DNA from 3 places in the Virgibacillus kimchii genome. Region 2 is predicted to be linked to each of the others. Evidence: riboswitches for the same ligand, from Rfam matches in the RefSeq annotation. Region 2 holds a riboswitch; each other region holds the start of a gene.
The links. Region 2 has a riboswitch for thiamine pyrophosphate ahead of thiW (energy coupling factor transporter S component ThiW). Riboswitches for the same ligand answer to the same signal wherever they lie in the genome.
Positions count from the first base shown of each region.

Region 1: linked by a shared signal. The riboswitch ahead of ACZ42C_RS16520 (YkoF family thiamine/hydroxymethylpyrimidine-binding protein) and the one ahead of thiW (energy coupling factor transporter S component ThiW) in region 2 are both predicted to bind thiamine pyrophosphate.
Region 3: linked by a shared signal. The riboswitch ahead of thiT (energy-coupled thiamine transporter ThiT) and the one ahead of thiW (energy coupling factor transporter S component ThiW) in region 2 are both predicted to bind thiamine pyrophosphate.

Region 1 is NZ_AP043951.1:3,417,204-3,421,459, reverse strand. Features, by position in the region: gene ACZ42C_RS16530 (LL-diaminopimelate aminotransferase) at 1-279, opposite strand, end outside; gene ACZ42C_RS16525 (AraC family transcriptional regulator) at 557-1,345, opposite strand; TPP riboswitch at 1,563-1,665, shown strand; gene ACZ42C_RS16520 (YkoF family thiamine/hydroxymethylpyrimidine-binding protein) at 1,759-2,349, shown strand; gene ACZ42C_RS16515 (ECF transporter S component) at 2,364-2,969, shown strand; gene ACZ42C_RS16510 (ABC transporter ATP-binding protein) at 2,950-4,256, shown strand, end outside.
Region 2 is NZ_AP043951.1:3,783,349-3,787,604, reverse strand. Features, by position in the region: gene ACZ42C_RS18455 (LysR family transcriptional regulator) at 1,353-2,249, shown strand; TPP riboswitch at 2,347-2,456, shown strand; gene thiW (energy coupling factor transporter S component ThiW) at 2,663-3,148, shown strand; gene thiD (bifunctional hydroxymethylpyrimidine kinase/phosphomethylpyrimidine kinase) at 3,185-4,003, shown strand; gene thiE (thiamine phosphate synthase) at 4,049-4,256, shown strand, end outside.
Region 3 is NZ_AP043951.1:411,198-415,453, reverse strand. Features, by position in the region: gene ACZ42C_RS02140 (hypothetical protein) at 17-1,438, opposite strand; gene ACZ42C_RS02135 (YflT domain-containing protein) at 1,552-1,896, shown strand; gene thiT (energy-coupled thiamine transporter ThiT) at 2,040-2,612, opposite strand; TPP riboswitch at 2,705-2,809, opposite strand; gene ACZ42C_RS02125 (IS1634 family transposase) at 3,117-4,256, shown strand, end outside.

The sequences.
Region 1 (4,256 bases), 370 kb from region 2:
TGCCGCCGCCTGCTTAAATTCCATCACTCCGTTATCGGCATAGAAGCGATTTTCTGTTTTTGCTGCTTCCTCAGCCAGTTTTTGAATCACAATTTCATCCGCCATCGCATCTGGTTCACCAACCCCAAGATCGATTAGTAGCTTTCCGGGATGATCCTTCACCGCTTTTCTCTTTGCTCTTTTTATTTTTTCAAATTTATAGATCTCGTCTTTCTTGCCAAACTGCGCTCCACCTATTCTTTCAGAAAACTGATGTTGAATATAATCTACTTTTACCAAAACTGATTCCCCCAAATTTCAATTTCTTCTTCCTCTTGATTACTAGCCGTGCATTACCAGAAATATTACCCTTATGAAGTTCTGTCCTCTGATCCATTTATCTTGTTTTTATAATAATGGATGAGGGAAAAAATGTATTTAGATTTTTTGGAAGAATATTTGTATTTTTTTACAAAGATCGAGCGAGTCACCTCCTTTAAACAGAAGGAAAAAAATAAAAAAGTTGCCGGGGGAGGGTGTAATTTCCCTGGCAACCTTTCCTGCAGCTACAGTGTTTTCACCTTACTTCTGAAGGGTTTTTTCCTGTATATTGCTTAAATTGTCTGCTGAAATAATGCAGATCATTATAGCCAAGCGCTTTTGCCGCCTCCGTTACTGTCATTCCGGTAAAATAAAGTAAATGTTCTGCACGCTTTATACGGCAATAAACAATATAGGATTTTACTGTATGCCCAATCAATTCCTTGAATTTTTTGGAAAAGTACCTCGGGGAAAGATTGGCGCGTGCAGCTAAGCTTTCAATCGTATGTGGCTTTCCCGGATGCTGTTGAATAAAATTGGCTGTTTCGCGAATCGTTTCTGTTAAATTATTGCTTGTACCATCTATATTCTCTTCTTTTTCCTGTTCTTCTCTTAAGAGATGAATCATTAATTGCTTTAAAATTAACTTCCCTTCCGTTTTTGCCGCATATGTTTCTACTAAGAACAGCCGAACGTATTGGGTTAATAGAGATTCAAAACGAATCGTATTTTTAAGCATGCGATGGGAGGAGGGGATGAGTTGTACTTCCCCGGTTATATCAAAATGGATGTATGTTAACACGAGGGGGTCCTGGGGGTTGTGAGTTGCTTCCGTCTCATCACCCGGCTTAAACAGAAAACAATGTCCTTTTTCCACCTGGTATGTTTTTCCGTTCAGCTTTACTTCGCCTTCCCCATTCCAAACATAAAATAAGTCATAGTTGGGCATGGGCTGATCTCTTTTTCGCCACTTCCAGTTCGGTTCACAATGGATGGTGGCCAACGCAGGCTTTAACACAAAATTATCCGGATTGACATATAGCATCCGGTCCACTCCCTTCCTACACGGAAAACCTATGTTATTATTTTAAATTGGAATGAAACATGTGTAAATAACTTTTAGCTTTCAGAGGAACACCAAATAGCGATGTTTATACAAATTGCAATCTTCCCGGAACAGGATACCGTGGTTAATTCACCTGTTTTCCTTTACAAACAGGAGGATTCATGTTTATACTGAAGACAAATAACTGCATATCTGAATTTAGCACTGGGGGAGCTGCATTAGCGGCTGAGAAGATGGATATCTGACCCTTGGAACCCGAACTGGATAATACCAGCGTGGGGAAGTGCGGTCTGCTGTATGAATTTATTTTAAGCTGAAATTTTACAGACAAACTGCATTCCCTACGGAGTGCAGTTTTTTATTTTTACTTTATTTTCAGGAGGAGATTATGTATGGAAAACTATTGCGGAACAAGCAGAATTTCAGGGTGCCAGTTTAGCCTGCACCCCATGAGCGCAGACTTTGAAAATATTATTCTATCAGCTTTGGAGCAAACAAATACGTCGAAAGTCTGGAAGGAAACTGATGACGTAACCACTTGCATCCGGGGAAAGATGGTACATGTTTTCGACATTACACAAGCTATCTTTCTTCATGCTGCTTCAACCGGGGAGCACGTTGCCATGAACGGAACCTTTTCCATTGGATGTCCGGGGGATACCGATGCAGATGCCTACATGGACGAGACAGACACCCCTTTAAATGAAGACATGGTAAGTGCCATCAACCAGGAAGCAGGCTGTAAATTTTCCCTCTATCCGTTGGGAGAAAAAGATTATATGGATAAAATCTATGAACAGATTGATCTGTCAAAATCACGCGGCGTCAAAGTAAGCTCCTCTCATTATGCAACCAGGTTGGATGGGGATGTAAAAGATATTTTCCGGACTTTGCAGGAATCTTTTTATCTCGTACAGGATAAAGTGTCCCATGTCACCATGACATTCAGCATTTCAGCCAACAGTCCGTCCAATAAAGCTTAAGGAGATATGTGCAAATGACAAACCAATGGAAGCTAAAAGAAATTGTTCTCATGTCAGCTTTAGGTGTAATATTTGGGCTGATCTATTTAGGATTTTACCTGATAGGCCAAGGGTTCAGAAATGTGCTTGCCCCTTTTGGACTCGGTCAGTTCGGATATGAGATTATATTCGGTATTTGGTTCATCGTATCGATTATTGCTGCCTATATTATCCGAAAGCCCGGCGTCGCGTTTACTTCTGAATTAATTGCCGGGATTGTGCAAGTGCTGCTCGGAACGACTGCAGGACCTCAGCTGATCCTAGGTGCAGCTATACAGGGAGCAGGAGCGGAACTTGCTTTTGCACTGACGAAATGGAAAGATTATCGACTGCGGATCCTTGTGTTAGCTGGGATGGGTGCTGCCGTATTCAGCTTTGTCTGGAACCTGTATTCTTCCGGAAACATCGCGTTGGCACCTTGGTTACTTGTTTCCATGTTTATTGTCAGATTGATGAGCGGTGCATTGCTGGCCGGTGTACTTGGGAAGTGGATCAGTGACCAACTGGCAAAAACAGGGGTGCTCCGCGGATATGCTTTAGGAAAGGAGCGGCATAAACAACGTGAAAAAGGAGCCATTTAATCGCATCCTTGACGTGCAGGACTTCTCTTTCAGTTATGAAAACCCGGAAGACCCTTTATTAAAGAATATCCATTTTTCCTTGTATGAAAATGAAACAGTGCTTCTTATCGGTGCCAGCGGATCAGGGAAAAGCAGTCTCGCCCTATGTTTAAATGGGTTATATCCGGAAGCAGTGGAAGGAGTTTCTTCCGGTGACATTTATTATCGCGGTAAACATGTCCAGGAGTTTCCAAAAGGAGAATTGAATCAGCAAATCGGCATCGTGTTTCAGGATCCTGATAGCCAATTTTGCATGATTAAAGTGGAAGATGAACTGGCATTTACATTGGAAAACCGTAAAGTCCCTTCCATGGAAATGCCACAGCATATATCCCAAGCGTTGCAGGATGTCGGGATGGAAGGATTTGAAAAAAAGAAAATCCATGAGCTTTCAGGCGGACAAAAACAGAAAATTGCATTGGCATCCGTGCTTTTGCTGGAACCGGAACTCTTAATTCTTGATGAACCAACTGCCAATCTGGACCCTTTGTCCCGAGTCGAGTTCATTGACCTGTTACACTCGCTGCAGCAAAAAAAGGGTTTAACTCTCCTCATCATTGAACATGAGCCTGATGATTGGCTGGATATGACAGACAGGGTGCTTGCTGTAGGAAGCAGCGGAAAACTTATTGCTGAAGGACCTGCTCACACCGTGTTTACCAGGCAGGCAGCACTGTTAAAAAAGGAAGGGATGTTCCTTCCAAAGTGCTATATGTCCGACAACAAGAATTTTCGGGTCCGCCCTGCCCTCCCAACATCTGAAGAGATTTTATCCGTCAAAAACCTTACGTTTAAAAGGAAAAGAGACACCGTTCTTCAAAACGTCAATTTGGAAATAAACCGTGGTGAATTTGTATCCATTGCAGGGGAGAATGGTGCTGGGAAATCTACACTTCTGCAACAAATGGCAGGATTGCTTTCTTGTAAAAAAGGCAGGATTTTATTTTTTGACAAAGAATTGCAGCAATGGAACCAGAAAGATTTGAGAAAGAGAATAGGGTATGTTTTTCAGAATCCGGAACATCAGTTTATTACTGATACCGTCATCGACGAACTGACATATGGAATGAAACTGAACGGGTATGCGGAGGAAAAACAGGAAGAAGCTGCAACAAGGCTGATGGAACAATTTCACCTGATGCAACACCGTTTCAGCAATCCATTTTCTTTAAGCGGCGGGCAAAAAAGGCGCTTGAGTGTAGCTACGATGCTGGACCAAACGCCGGATATTTTATTTTTCGACGAACC
Region 2 (4,256 bases):
AACACTTTCCATGTACCCGTTTCTGCCTCATTTCATTCCTGGGACGGGAGATGAAGGGACATTTTTTCGGGAGGAGCATTTACGCGCAGTCCCAGGTCTTTCGGTGGGACGAGCATTCACGCGCAGTCCCAGATCTTTTCGATGGGACGAGGATTCACGCGCAGTCCCAGGTTCAAGGATTTATATAAATCTGGTCATCTTCATATTTCACCTAAAAATCCAGTAAACCAATTACGGATTTCATTCGATAACATTATTTTTATTCCTTTATGAAAGAAGCCCAGGCCGGAGGGAAATACAGCCGTGCACATAGCTGAGGGTCGAGCGGTTACTTGAGATCGGTTCTATCATACATGGTTGGGAGGATTTACGCCGAGCGTGTACTTGAGGGCGTTCTATCATACATGGTTGGTGAGATTTACGCCGAGCGTGTACTTGAGAGCGATTCTATCATACATGGTCGGGAGGATTTACGCCGAGCGTGTACTTGAGATCAGTTCTATCATTCATGGTCGGGAAAATTTACGATCGAGCGTGTACTTGAGGGCGATTCTATCATACATGGTCGGTGAGATTTACGCCGAGCGTGTACTTGAGATCGGTTCTATCATACATGATCGGAAGAATTCACGACTGAGCGTGTACTTGAGAGCGACTCTATCATACATGGTCGGGAGGATTTACGCCGAGCGTGTACTTGAGATCAGTTCTATCATACATGGTCGGGAAAATTTACGATCGAGCGTGTACTTGAGATCGGTTCTATCATACGTGGTCGGTGAGATTTACGCCGAGCGTGTACTTGAGATCGGTTCTATCATACATGATCGGAAGAATTCACGACTGAGCATGTACTTGAGAGCGATTCTATCATACATGGTCGGCAGGATTTACGCCGAGCGTGTACTTGAGAGCGATTCTATCATACATGGTCGGCAGGATTTACGCCGAGCGTGTACTTGAGATCAGTTCTATCATTCATGGTCGGGAGGATTTACGCCGAGCGTGTACTTGAGAGCGATTCTATCATACATGGTCGGCAGGATTTACGCCGAGCGTGTACTTGAGATCGGTTCTATCATTCATGGTCAGAGAAAGAAACGACCGAACGTGTACACGAGGGCAACTCTATCATAAATAGCCTGACCTCTACTCTCACGATTCCTGCCTTCATGGTTAAACGAGCATTAATTAGACTTCTATGACGGCTTCCTCTCCACGCCACCCACCCCTTCAATCTTTCCATCTATTATATCCACTCTTCTCGCCGTAACCGTAAAAAAACATTTTCATTGCCCATACCTATTATCTCCTTCAGAATAGAGGCAACACCTATCAATCGAAAGGAGGAGATATATTTGGAATTAAGGCAGTTGGAGTATTTCATGATTGTCTGCAAAGAGTTGCATTTTACCAGGGCGGCGGAGAAATTAAATATCTCCCAGCCTACATTGAGCGAACAGATTAAACGGCTGGAGGATGAAGTGGGTATTCCTTTATTTGACCGGATCGGCAAAAGAATTTTACTGACGGAAGCCGGGAAAATTTTACTGTACTATACGCAGTCCATCTTTTTTGAAGTCGAACAGGCAGAGGCGGCACTCCGTGACTTAAATGAATTGCAGCGCGGTAAATTGGTGATCGGCTCCCTCCTTTCCTGTGTGAATTACCTGCTCCCTCCGGCCATCATTGAATTCAAGCGATTATATCCAAATGTAAAGCTTTCTGTCCATGGATTGAAAACAGAAGACATCAAAAAATCACTGATTGAAAATGAGTTGGATCTGGGGATCGCCTTTTTACCTGTGGAAGAGAAAGAATTTGATTCAACACCGTTATTTACGGAAGAACTCTCTCTTGCCGTTTCTTCCGATCACCCGCTGGCTTCTCAATGGGAGATGGATATGAAAACGCTCGAAAGTACATCAACTATTCTGCTTCCTGAAAGTTATTACCTGAGACAGTTGATTGACTCATATTGTAAGGAGCTTGGTTTCACATTGAAGCCAATCCTGGAAATGACAACACTGGAATCTTTAATCCAGATGGTTTCCGAGGGGGTAGGGGTAACGATTTTGCCTGAACCTTACCTTGACTCCCTGAACAACCCCCGAATTACAAAGGTGAAATTAATTAACCCAACACCACAACGGGAAATCGGCTTTATTTACCGAAAAAACAAATTCATCTGCGCTACCACGCAGACATTTATGGGACAAATTATGAAGGCTATTCGCCACGTGTCTTAATTTTCGCGAATCAATCCCAACAGGATACACGCAGAATACCTGTTTTCATGACAACCTGATCAAAATATGTTATTCTATGATCGACAAATCAATAGTTTCACACTACTGGAGGTGCCCAAAATACGGGCTGAGAGGAAAGTGAGGCTTTCCAACTCTTATGGACCTGATCTGGTTAATGCCAGCGGAGGGAAGTAGTCAGATGACAAAGACTATACTATTCTCAGCATATAAAGCCGGGTCCGCTAATTTGGATCCGGCTTTGTTTTATTCATGCTGTCAGCAAATCACGACAACTGACCCGCTAACTCATCCACTTTCTGCCCTGCAGCTTTCACCAGGCTGCCTCTTCCCTTTCCGCCAGAGTCTTAGAAACTCACCTGTACCTGGAACCTCATTTAAAGGGAGGTATTAATTTGAACCGAACAAGACTATTAACGACCATGGCTGTATTTGTTGCCATTGGAACATTGGGTGCCCAGTTAATATGGTTTCCTGCCGGTGTAGCCAGGGCCTATCCCGTGCAGCATGCTGTCAATGTGATGGCTGCCGTGACTCTCGGACCGTGGCCTGCTGTTGGCATTGCTTTTATGATCGGCTTATTAAGAAATATGCTTGGCCTTGGTACATTACTGGCATTCCCCGGTGGTATGGTGGGAGCGCTGGTCGCAGGCTATCTTTACAAAAAAACCGAAAAACTCGGTTTTGCTGCCGGCGGTGAGGCCATTGGAAGCGGCATAATCGGTGCTTTATTTGCCGTGCCGATTGCACAAATACTGATGGGAAGTGCTGCTGGTGCTTTTGCCTTTATACCTTCATTTCTTGTAAGCAGTGTCACCGGCGCGCTTATTGGCTGGTTTATTATCGCAAAAGTGAAACAGACAAACCTGCTAAGCGTATAAGTCTGTTAAATAAATAGATATTGAGGAGGAAAAAACTTGAAAAAAGTCCATAGTGCCCTGACGATTGCCGGCACAGATCCAACCGGCGGTGCGGGAATTCAGGCTGATTTAAAAACATTTCAGGAACTGCAAAGCTACGGGATGTCGGTAATTACATCCGTCGTCGCTCAAAATACAACAGGTGTTCAGGATGTGTATCACCTGCCTATTTCCATGATCGGGAAGCAGCTGGATTCCGTGTTTTCCGACATGCCTGTTGATGCATTCAAAACCGGAATGATCGCCAACATAGACATGATGAAAATGATGAAGGCCAAAATTTCCGGTATGAGCGCGCCATACGTCATGGATCCGGTTATGGTGGCAACGAGTGGGGATGCGCTCATACTCGAAAACGCACGGGATTACTTGCGCGACCATTTAGTCCCGCTAACTGCCCTTGTAACACCTAATATTCCGGAAGCAGAGTTTCTGACAGGAGACAAAATTCAATCAAGAGATGATATGAAAAATGCTGCAGTAAAACTTGTTGAAGAATTTGGGGCAGGAGCAGCATTAGTGAAAGGCGGTCACCTGGATGGTGAAGCGACGGATTTTCTGTATGACGGAACAGAACTTTCCGTTTTCACCGCAAAGAGAATTGATACAAAAAACACGCATGGTACCGGCTGTACCTATTCAGCTGCAATTACTGCCTATTTAAGCCAGGGAGTGTCACTGCAGGAAGCTGTTCAAAAATCAAAGAAATTTGTTACGGCAGCCATCAAACATTCCTTCAACCTGGGCAATGGTAATGGCCCGACAAATCACTGGGCTGTCCGATCTGAAGAGGAAATAGAATCCGGAAACAAATAGTAGGCCGTCAGACACATTTAATGCATCTAAAGAAGGGATGATCGTATGCAATATAATGTACGAAAAGCGCTGAGAAAATACTTCATAATGGGAAGCGGGGATTGCAGCAGAGATCCAAGAGACGTTTTAAAAGAAGCAGGAGAAGCCGGTATCACCGCATATCAGTTCCGGGAAAAAGGAGATGGTGCTTTGACCGGCAGGGAAAAACTGGAATTGGGTAAGGATCTTCGTGACATTTGCCGGGAATACAGCA
Region 3 (4,256 bases), 850 kb from region 2:
CCATTATTCCAGGAGTCTATAAAAACAATACAGCAAATAATGTGCAAAGGGCGAGACCCGCCATAACCGGAATAAAATTCCTGCGTACGAGCTCCATTACTGATATACCACAAAACCCGGCAATGGCAATTAATGAGGACCAGGCTACCAGTGTACCACCGCCGGTCCATATTGAACCCATTTGCCCAATTGCTGCAAGCGTACCGGCATCAATTGAAGCATTTGCTAATGAAGCAGACAGTGCTCCGGTTAAGGGCAGACCGGAAAATCCTGAGCCGTCCAATCCGGTTATAATCCCAATAAGCAACACACTGAATGCTGCCAAAAACGCACTTTGTGGTATATATTCCTGGGAAGCCTGCACAATATCAAAAAGGAAAGCCGGTGCGTTTTCTTCTATTCCTAAAATGCTTCCCGAAAAATCCGGACTTCCCAGGAAGAAAAAACCGGCAATCGGAATAACAGGTCCCATCGCTTTGAAAGCAAAAGTAAAGCCATCGGTAATATGGGTACTGATATACTCCAATGCATGCTTTTTCCCAAAAGCAATGGTTGAAAGTAATAGCAGTATTACAGCAACACCGCCGACAAAGGCAGCTCCATCTCCCCCTTCCAATCCGCTCATTCTTCCGCTCAGCAGCTTTTCATATACCATATAAATTACAACACCCAACAGTGTTATTGGCACTAGAATGGCAAATATTCTGCTCCACCTATCCAGGTTTTCGGTTCCCTGTTTTTTATCCGACACTGAAGCAGATTGCATCTTCTGTACTTCCCATTCATTTCTCTCATCATCCCTGGACCTTATATTTTTCCTGTACAGTAAATAAGCAAGCATGATGGCAATCACACCGGATATGCTGGATAAGATCAATGCTTTATCAGCAACGATCGACGTTTCTATCCCTGCAGCTGTTGCAGATAAGCTCGGAGCAACCTGAACAATATAATCAGACGAAAGTGCCATGCCCTGACCTGCAATCGCAATAGCTACTGCAGCTGTCATAACCGGTAACCCGGCACGAACTGCTGCAGGTACAAGCAGCGCACAAATCAATGGAACCGCCGGTGTTGGCCAAAAGAACAAAGAAATTATATACGTGACAATTACTAGTATAAAAAAGGAGATATGTCCATTAGTCATAAACTTCTGGATAGGCTGTATCATTTTTCTGTCCGCACCTAAATCCTTTAAAGAATTTAATAGTGCAAGCATAAAGGTAATGATCAGAAATATGTTAAACAGTTCCTGGGCAGCAACCAAATTTGCCTGAAATATTGCTGTAAATCCGTCAACTAAATTCCCGTGATAAGCCAAGGCAACAACAAATGTCCCAAACAAAGTAGGCATCACTACGCCTTTACGGAAAATCATGGTGGCAATAATGCCCAATGTAACTAAACCATATAGCCAATGAGAAAATGATAGCTCCACCATTCTCCCCTCTCCTCCCTTCCATGGTCATATAGCCTATGCCGAAACTATATGTTTAGTTCATATTCATACGGGAATGAAGAAAGTGAATACTTGAAAGGGAGGTATTTAAAATGAAACCATTTATCAAGGAATATACAAATGACGAACAACTGGCAACAGATGTAAACCTCTTAAAAGATCGAGGCGTGGACAAAGACAATGTCTATGTACTTTCCCATGATGATGACCGAACCGAGCGCATTGCAGACAACGCAGATGCAAATACAATCGGCATGAAAGAAATGGATTTTGGGGATGCAGTCGGAAACCTCTTTAACAGTAAAGGAGACGAACTGCGCACAAAACTTAAAGAGATGGGATTAAGCGACGCAGAAGCAGAACAATACGAAGAAGAAATGGACGAGGGCAAAGTACTACTGATTGTGACAAATGAAGATGTTGATTATTTATTATAAAGTAAGATCATTGAACCCGGCTGTTATGGCCGGGTTCACCTTTTACACCGGGTTAATACCTCTGCTCCTGAGATTCTCCTTTTCCAATAAAAAAGGTAACCTCTGTATGCTCAAGGTTACCCTTTGTGAGCGGGCTGACTGATTTACGCTGCATTAATTAATGTTCTTGGCTGTTTATGGAACAGGAAGAACACAAGCACTGTACATAAAACAAATGATGGCAGCATGTAGGATGCATTATAAATTAATGAATAAAGCCACGCCGGCTGACCTTCCACCGCGGAGCCAAAGAAGACGATCCCTGCGATATAATGTGCAAGGAAGCGTAATACACTGCCCAATAAAACACCAAATGTAATATAAGTTAAATATATTTTTGTTTCGCCGTTTTTAACAGCCTGCTGAACTATTCTTGCAAAAACGCCGGCAAATCCTAATACAGTAAATGCAACGGCATAATCAAGAATACCCTGCACAGGATGCAAAATATAAGCTGTTCCGGTGGCAACCTGCAATACTCCAAGTAAAAATCCGGACAGTAAGCCACCCTTTAGCCCCCAACGAAACGCCACAATAAAGATTGGTATCATGGCAAACGAGACCGAACCACCCTGGGCCCAAATTTTAAAAGATAAAAATGGTAAAATGTCCAAAAGTAATGCCAATGCTGTAAAAATAGCCACTTCAATTAAAAATAAAACTCTTCTGGATTGCAAATTAACACTCCTTCCCCCTATTTTGGAACGCAAAAAAAGCAATGCCAAGGGGAAGACTTCCTGATGGGAAACCCGCTCACATTGCTTTATTCCATCAAAAAAGCCACCATCCCTGCGCTAGTATTAACTAACAGGTTCTAAGGGTAAGAACACATACCTTGTTCACTCTCAGCCAAAAGGCTCCCCCTGCAGGCTTTCAATCTATGCTTTTTTCACTTTATACCATTGTATACCAGACAATAGTAAACTTCAATGTTTCATGTGCGTAAGATCTAACTGACTTTAAGCTTTCGTATTTTCACCTGCCAAAGTTATAAATTCCTTGACATCTGCTACACATAATTCAAGCGCTGATTCCGGGAGTTTGACACCTAAATTAAATAAAAAGTGATCATAAGCCAGTGCAGGCTTATATTTTTTTGTCAAATTCCGCTTTAAATAATTGCGTACTATTTCGTACTATTGTATAATATAAAGTATAAACACAGTACGGAGGAGATGTGTGTGCGCATTAAAAAAAGTGTTTCCAAAGGGTCAACGTCCTATTCTGTTATTAAAGATGTTTATCGGAACGGAAAGAAAACCTCAAAAGTCGTTGAGGCTTTAGGAAACGATGAGGAAATTTTAGAAAAGCATCCCGGTGTAGATCCCTATACCTGGGCAAAAGAATATGCCAAAAAATTAACACAGGAAGAAAAAGAGAGTAACTATAAAATCATTGCCAGATACAGTCCAGCCAAGCAGATAGAATTGAATAAACAAACGTTGTTTAATTCCGGTTATCTTTTTTTACAATCCCTTTATCATAAACTAAAATTAGATCAAATCTGTCAGAAAATCTCTCAGAAATATGAATTTGAATATGATCTTAATGAAATTCTTTCACGTCTTCTGTATTTGCGCATTCTACATCCCACTTCTAAAAAGGGGACGTTTGAACATTCGAAGGACTTACTTGAGCCCCCACATTTTAAGGAGCATCAAATGTACCGGGCACTTGAAGTACTTGCGGAACAATCTGATTTCATTGAAGAAATGGTCTATAAAAACAGCCTCCAGGTGGTTGATCGAAACACGCAGGTTTTATATTATGACTGCACCAATTTTTTCTTTGAAATCGAGGAAGAAGACGGTATGAAACAATATGGGGTTTCTAAAGAAAATCGGCCCAGCCCAATTGTTCAAATGGGACTATTCATGGATGGATCAGGACTGCCACTTGCCTTTAGTATGACACCTGGAAACAGAAATGAACAAACCACCTTGAAACCGTTGGAACGCCGTATTCTAAAAGACTTTAACCTTTCGAAATTTGTGGTATGTACAGATGCCGGACTATCTTCGAATAAGAATCGGATATATAACACGAAAGGACAACGCGCATTTGTCACCACACAGTCAATCAAAAAACTGAAGAAGTTTTTGAAGGAGTGGGCGCTGGATTCTAAGGGGTGGCGAATACCGGGAAGCAATAAAAAAGTAAATTTAGAAGATGTCCGCAAGCTCAAAAATGACCAGAGAACGTATTACAAGGAGCGTTGGATAAAAGAAAATGGATTGGAACAAAAGTTAATTGTCACGTACTCCCCCGTTTACCAGCGATATCAAGCATCTATTCGGGAAAAACAAGTAGAACGCGCGAAG